3 regions of the Cellulomonas pasadenensis genome follow, and region 2 is predicted to be linked to each of the others. Evidence: riboswitches for the same ligand, from Rfam matches in the RefSeq annotation. Region 2 holds a riboswitch; each other region holds the start of a gene.

Evidence for each region. A riboswitch is a leader RNA that binds a small molecule or an ion and turns the genes downstream of it on or off. The one in region 2 is predicted to bind thiamine pyrophosphate.
Region 1: it holds a riboswitch for thiamine pyrophosphate, as region 2 does, so the genes downstream of both, AB6N23_RS09175 (MFS transporter) here and thiM (hydroxyethylthiazole kinase) in region 2, are expected to answer to the same signal.
Region 3: it holds a riboswitch for thiamine pyrophosphate, as region 2 does, so the genes downstream of both, AB6N23_RS05335 (thiamine ABC transporter substrate-binding protein) here and thiM (hydroxyethylthiazole kinase) in region 2, are expected to answer to the same signal.

Annotation. Positions count from the first base shown of each region.
Region 1 is NZ_JBFTEP010000050.1:7,916-10,172, reverse strand. It holds gene AB6N23_RS09175 (MFS transporter) at 1-1,318, opposite strand, end outside; TPP riboswitch at 1,307-1,417, opposite strand; gene pheA (prephenate dehydratase) at 1,641-2,257, opposite strand, start outside.
Region 2 is NZ_JBFTEP010000070.1:12,783-15,039, forward strand. It holds gene AB6N23_RS11185 (thiamine phosphate synthase) at 1-176, opposite strand, end outside; gene thiM (hydroxyethylthiazole kinase) at 173-1,015, opposite strand; TPP riboswitch at 1,006-1,104, opposite strand; gene AB6N23_RS11195 (ExeM/NucH family extracellular endonuclease) at 1,251-2,257, opposite strand, start outside.
Region 3 is NZ_JBFTEP010000023.1:21,631-23,887, forward strand. It holds gene AB6N23_RS05330 (ABC transporter permease) at 1-181, opposite strand, end outside; gene AB6N23_RS05335 (thiamine ABC transporter substrate-binding protein) at 192-1,289, opposite strand; TPP riboswitch at 1,365-1,487, opposite strand; gene AB6N23_RS05340 (DUF4235 domain-containing protein) at 1,648-1,902, shown strand; gene AB6N23_RS05345 (SulP family inorganic anion transporter) at 1,996-2,257, opposite strand, start outside.

The sequences.
Region 1 (2,257 bases), on a different contig from region 2:
GCAGCGCCGCCACGGGCGCGACGTCGCCGGACGCCGCCTGCAGCGGCGGCAGCCAGAACGGGTACAGCGCCGGCAGGACGATCGACAGGCTGTACGCGGTGCCGTAGCCGCTGGACCGCACCGCCGGCGGGAACCGCTCGGCGAGGTACGCGCCGATGGGGCCGTACGCCGAGACGGTCACGACCTGCAGCACCGTCACCAGCGCGACGAGGGCCCCGGGCGACGCGGGGCCGGCGAAGGCCGCGAGGTACGTCGCCGGTGCGAGCGCCGCGGCGGCGACGCCGAACCCGGCGAGGAACCGGCGGCGACCCACCCGCGTCGAGGCGTGCCCGCTCGCGACCATGGCGACCGCCGAGACGGCCGTCGCGACGAGCATCGTGCGCGTCACCGCCGCACCGTCGAGGCCGGCGACCACGCCGAGCTGCGACGTCACCACGGTCACGCCCATGGTGGTGAACAGCCACAGGCCCGTCATCAGCACCATGAGCCGCCACAGCCGGTGCCGCTCCGCGCCGACCAGCACGGTCGTCAGCGGACGCGCGGCGGGGGCGGCCGCGGCGCGCTCCGGGGTGTCGCGCACGTGCCGGCGGAAGTGGACGACCGCGGCGAACGCGAGCACCGCCCCGACGACGAACGGCACCCGCCACCCCCACGCGGCGTACCCGTCGGCGCCCAGCACGCCCAGCAGCACCAGGACGAGCGCCGCGATCGTCGCGTTGGCCGCCGGCGACATCGCCATGACGACCCCGCTGACCAATCCGCGCCGCCGCGGCGCCGACCACTCGATCGCGAGCGGGACGGCCGAGGTGTACCCGCCGCCGATGAGCACGCCGCTGACGAACCGCAGCGCCACCACCGCGAGCAGCACCGCCTCGTGGCTCATCGCCGCGACCGGCAGCGCCGCGATGAGCAGGGTCGTCACCCCGAGGCCCAGCATGCTGGCCCGGGCGACGACGGCCCGCCCGACCCGGTCGGCGAGCGACCCGAGCAGCGCGGCCCCCAGCGGGCGGCCGACGAGGGTCGCGACGAAGACGAGGCCCGCGTACGTGACGACGGCGCGGGGGCCGTAGAGCTCGGCCGCGACGGGCGCGAGCGCGAGCACCGGCAGGAAGATGTCGAACTGGTCGACGTAGTTGCCGAGGACGCCGCCGCGCACGGCGGCGCGCGCGGGGTCGGCGGCACGGGCCGGGGCGTCCGCGGGGGCGGGGGCGTCCGCGGGGGCGGGTGCGGCGGCGGGGGATGCGGGCGACGTCGGTGCGGACGACGTCGCGGGCGCGGCCGCGGGCTCGGTGGGCAGGACGGGACGCACGTCAGGCATGGCACTCCCTACGCCGGCATGATCCGGACAGGTTCGAACGGTCGACGGCCCGACAGCCGTCCTCTCAGCCCGCTGGTGCGGGCTCCCGTGTGGTCGCGGCGATGCTAGCGAGGACGGCGCGCGGCACACGCACGTGTCCACGTCCGCCCGCCACCGCCACTGGTCCACCGCCGCCATGTCCACGCCGAGCGGGGTCCGGCGTGCGGACGACGCGCGCGAGCCGCACGTCGGACCCCGTCCGCGGTGGGCACCAGCCGTCGGCCGGCGCCCGGACCGGTGGGTCGGTCCGGGAGGCGGTCAGGTCGGTGCGTCCGGCGGGTCGTCAGGCCGTGTCGCCGCGGCGGAGGCGGGAGAGCCAGGCGCGTGCCTCGACGAAGTCCTCGTCCGCGGTGCCGACGTGCACGGTCGGCGCCACCGCGTCCGCCCGCGGGTACGACCCGAGGAAGCGCACGTACGGGCAGCGCCGGTGCAGGCCCATGAGCGCCTCGCCCATGCGCTCGTCCGTGATGTGCCCCTCGGCGTCGATGGAGAAGGAGTACCGGCCCAGCGCGTCGCCGATGGGGCGGGACTCGATGCGGGACAGGTTCACGCCGCGCACGGCGAACTGCTCGAGCATCGCGAGCAGGGCGCCCGCCTCGTTGTCGGGCAGGTGCACGACGAGGCTCGTCTTGTCCGTGCCCGTGCGCGGCGGCACCTCGCCGGGCCGGCCCACGACGACGAACCGGGTCAGCGCCGACGCGTTGTCGGCGACCTCCTCGGCGAGCGGGGTCAGCCCGTACGTGGCGACGGCGGCGGGCGGGACGAGCGCCGCGTCGAACGGCAGCGCCCCGGCGTCCCCGGCCGCGAGCGCCTCGACGAGGAGGGCGGCCGGCGCGGTGTTGCTGGTCGCGGGCACGTGCACGGCCCCGGGCAGGTGCGCCGCCAGCCAGCGGCGGCACT
Region 2 (2,257 bases):
GCGACGGCGACCGCGAGCGCGACCTGGTCGCGCACGCCAGCGTGCTTGGCGCGCAGCTGCACCGTGCCGACGCCCGCGCGCACGGCGGCCAGCGCGACCGCGGCGGGCGCGTGCCCCGCCGCGGCGCACACGTCGGCGTCGAGCACGAGGTACACGCCCCCGGGCAGCCGGCTCATGCGGGCACCGCCACGCGCGCCGCGACGACGAGCCGCTCGGCGAGGTCCGCGCCGGTGAGCGCGTACAGCTCGTCCAGCAGCGCCGGGACGAACGAGCCCGGCCCGCGGGCCACCTGCGCCGCACGCTCGGCCGCCGCCCCCAGCGCCGTGCTGGCGCCCGCACCGGCGGTGAGCGGGTCGGTCACGGCGGCGAACGCCGCGACGAGGCCGCCGAGCGCGCACCCCGCGCCGGTCACGGTGGTGAGCATGCGGTCGCCGACCGCGAGCCGCACCCGCGTGCGCCCGTCGGTGACGAGGTCGACGGGCCCGCTGACGGCGACGGCGCCGCCCGTGCGGAGCGCCAGCGCGTCGGCCGCGTCCGCGGCGGCGTCCACGTCGTCCCCGGCGTCGACGCCGCGCCCGGCGGTGGTCAGGCCCGCGAGCGCGCGCACCTCGCTGGCGTTGCCGCGCACGACGGCCGGTCGCTCCGCCACCAGGCGGGCCGCGAGGCGGGTGCGGACCGACAGCACGCCGACGGCGACGGGGTCGAGCACCCACGGCGTGCCGGCACCGGCGGCGACGGCGACGGTCGGCGCGACCGCCGCCCGCTGGTCGGGACCGAGCGTGCCCAGGTTCACGAGCACGGCGCCCGCGACGCCGGCCAGCTCCTCGGCCTCACCGGGCGCCGAGGCCATCGCCGGCGACGCGCCGATCGCGAGCAGGGCGTTCGCCACGAGGTTCGTCGTCACCTCGTTGGTCAGGCACTGGACGAGCGGGGTCCGGGCCCGCAGGTCGTCGAGGGCGAGCGCCGCGCGCGCGGCGAGCTCCTCGGGCGGGCAGGGGACGGCAGGCGTCGTCATCGCGACATCCCTTCGCTCGTGCTAACGAGATCAGGTTCGACGGGTGTGATCTCAGCCCTGCCTGGTGCAGGGCACCCCGTGTCGCCGGCCACCGTAGCGCAGCGCGGGCCGTGCGCGGACATACCGGACCACCTGGCGGACCGGGCCGCGCGAGCGGCCGGACCGGAGGCCGCCGGCCCGGGGACGACGACGGGGGTGGGTCCGGTGGACCCACCCCCGTCGCCGTGCGCACGGGTCAGCGACGCACGGTCACCGTCCGGCTGGTGCTGCCCTCGACGTTCGCCGGGTCGTCCGGCACGAACACCGCGGTGAGCCGGTGCGTGCCGCGGCCGAGATCGCGCGGCAGCGTGCCGACCGCGATGCCGAGCACGACGTGGGCCCGCGCCACGACCCGGTCGCCCTCGCGCAGCTCGACCGTGCCCGCGGGCAGGCGGAGCGTGTCGAGGCGGACCGTGGCGACCCACGGCGACGGCAGGAACGCGAACGGCGACGACAGCACGCTCAGCGTGGTGCTGCTGCCGACCTTCTCGACCGTCACCGTGACCGGCGCCGACTCCGAGCCGCCGACCGTGTCGGTGCCGGCGTACCGGGCGACGACGTCGTACGTCCCGGCCGGCGTGGCCGCCGGCAGGGTCAGCCGCGCGTGGCCGCTGCGCAGCGGCGCCGTGCCGAGCACGGTCTCCCCCGCGACGAACGTGACCTCGCCGGTCACGGGCGCGTCGGCCGTCACCCGCGCCGTCAGGCGCACCCGGGGCGCGAGGTCGCCGTGCACCTGGCTGTCCGGCGACGCGGTGAGCGTCGTCGTGGACGCCGGCAGACCGGCCTCCACGACCAGCGGCACCGTCACCGTCGTGCCGCTCGGCTGCGCCACGAGGGTCAGCGTGCGCGTCCCGGGCTCGGTGCCCGCGGGCACCGTGACCGTGACCGTGCCCGACGCGTCCGGGCCCTCGCCGCGCGTCAGCGTGGCAGCCCCCAGCGCGACGTCGTCGAGGCGCACCTCGAGCGACGTGTTGTCCGGCGCACCGAGGCTCGTGAGGTTGAGCCCCGTCACGGGGAACGTCAGCTCCGCGCCGGCCTCGACCGGGTCGAGCGCCGGCACGCCGACCGCCCGCTCCCGGAAGTCCGGCGTGAGGCCCGGGTTCGCCTGCAGGTACGCGATCCACGCGTCCCGGTCGACGAGACCGGAGTCCGCCGTGTCCTGCCCGTCCTCGAAGACGCGGAAGTTGTCGCCGCCCTGCGCGA
Region 3 (2,257 bases), on a different contig from region 2:
CGTCCGTGACGAACCCGCGGCCCACGATCGCCGCGACCGGCCAGGCGAAGAACACGCCGAGGAACAGCAGCGGCACCGCGACGGCGGCCGCCCACCCGAGGACGCGCCCGAGCGGCACCCCGCCGCCGCGGCCCCCGGGGGGTGCGGCGGCGGGGCGGCCCCGCTCGAGCGTCGTCGTCATGGCCGGGTCGTCAGCCCACGACCGTGTCGGACCACTGCGTCAGCCACTCCTCGCGGTGCGCGTCGATGTCCGCGGCCGGGACCTCGAACGGCTCCTCGGCCAGCGGCGCCCACCGCGCCCACTCCTCCGGCAGCTCCACGGCCGAGCTCACCGGGTAGACGTACATCGACGTCGGGATGTCGGCCTGCACCGCGTCGGAGAGCAGGAAGTCGATCAGCTGCGCCGCGCCCTCCGGGTTCTCGGCGCCCGCGAGCACGCCCGCGTACTCCACCTGGCGGAAGCACGTGTCGAGCAGCGCGCGGGTCGTCGGCTCCGTGCCACCCTCGGGGACCGTGAACGGCGGGGACGACGCGTACGACAGGACGACCGGGCGGGGCCCGTCGCCGCCGCCGGCGGTGAAGTCGGTGTAGTAGGCCTCCTCCCAGCCGCTCGCGACCTTGAGCCCGTTGTCGCGCAGGCCTGCCCAGTACCCCGTCCAGCCGTCCTCGCCGTACGCGCCGACGGTGGCGAGCAGGAAGGCCAGGCCGGGCGAGGACGTCACGGGGTCCGGCACGACGACGAGGTCCCGGTACGCCGGGTCGAGGAGGCTCTCGAGCGTCGTCGGCTCGGGGACGCCCTGCGCCGCGAACCACGTCGAGTCGACGTTCATGCAGACGTCCGAGTAGTCGATCGCGGTCAGCGCGCCCTCGTCGTCACCCTCGACGGCGTAGGCGGCGGCGTCCTCGGCGGCGGGCGCCGTGACCTCGGCGGGGACGACGACCCCCTCGTCGAGCGCGCGCGTCGCGAACGTGGTGTCGAGGCCGTAGACGACGTCGCCGAGCGGCGCGTCCTTGGTGAGCACGAGCTGGTTCGCGAGCGCGCCGGCATCGGCCTGCTGCACCACCTCGACGGTCAGGCCCGACTCCTCCTCGAACTGCTCGAGCAGCCCCTCGGCGAGGGCGAACGACTCGTGCGTCACGAGCGTGACCGTGCCGGCGTCGGCGCTGCCGCTCGGGCCGCCGGACGCGTCGTCGGCGCCGCCGCCGACCGCCGAGCAGGCGGTCAGCGCGAGGGCCGCGACACCGGTGAGGGCGAGGGCGCGGGCACCGGTACGGGTGCGGGGGGTCATGTGGTCGTGTCCTCCGTCGTCGTGCGGAGGGGTCCCCGCCGACGCACGCACCCGCGGGCACGCACGACCGGCGGGGAAAGAGCTAGCCCGACTCCCTACGCCGGTGTGAGCCGGATCAGGTTCGAGGGTCTGCGGTGGTCCGCACTCTCAGCGTCCAGCGCGTCCTCGCGGACGCCCGACGCTCCCCTGTCGTTCACGGCGATCCTAGACCCGCGCGCCGACGTCCCCGGACACGCGTCCGACCCGCGCGCCCGCGGCCGGTGCGGCGGGTCCCGGAGCCCACCGGACTGCGGACCGCGCCGCACCCCGTTAGCGTCGTGCCGGCACCGCAACACGGCGTACGACCTGGGAGGACGCGTTGGGCGACAACGACAAGTCGGTGGTGGCGAAGCTCGTCGGGATGGGCGTGACGCTGGGCGCCGCGTGGGTGGCCCACAAGGTCATCGACGCGGCGTGGGAGAAGACGCGCGGGCACAAGCCCCCGGCGCCGGACTCCACGGACGACGACATCAACTTCTCCGAGGTCGCCGCGGCGGCCGTGATCACGGGCGCGCTCGTGGCGCTCTCGCGCGTCCTGGCGACCCGCGGCGCGGCCAAGCTCATCGCGCGCTGACCCGTCCCGCCCCGGCGGCCGGCGAGGTCGCGGGCTCGGCGCGAGGTCGCGGGCTCGGGGCCGCGACCTCGCGGCGTGCGGGGCGTGCGTGGGTCAGTGGCCCGCGTCCAGGCGGCCCGCCAGGCGGTCCAGGCGGGCCGCGCTGTCCGCGTTCACGCCGACGAACGCGACCTCCGTCCCGCGGGCGGCGTAGCGCTGCCGGATCGCGTCGAGCGCGGCGACCGTCGAGGCGTCCCACACGTGCGCCCGGGACAGGTCGACGACGACGCGCGCCGGGTCGCCCGCATAGTCGAACCGGTGCACCAGGTCGTTCGACGACGCGAAGAACAGCGCGCCCTCGACGGCGTACACGCGC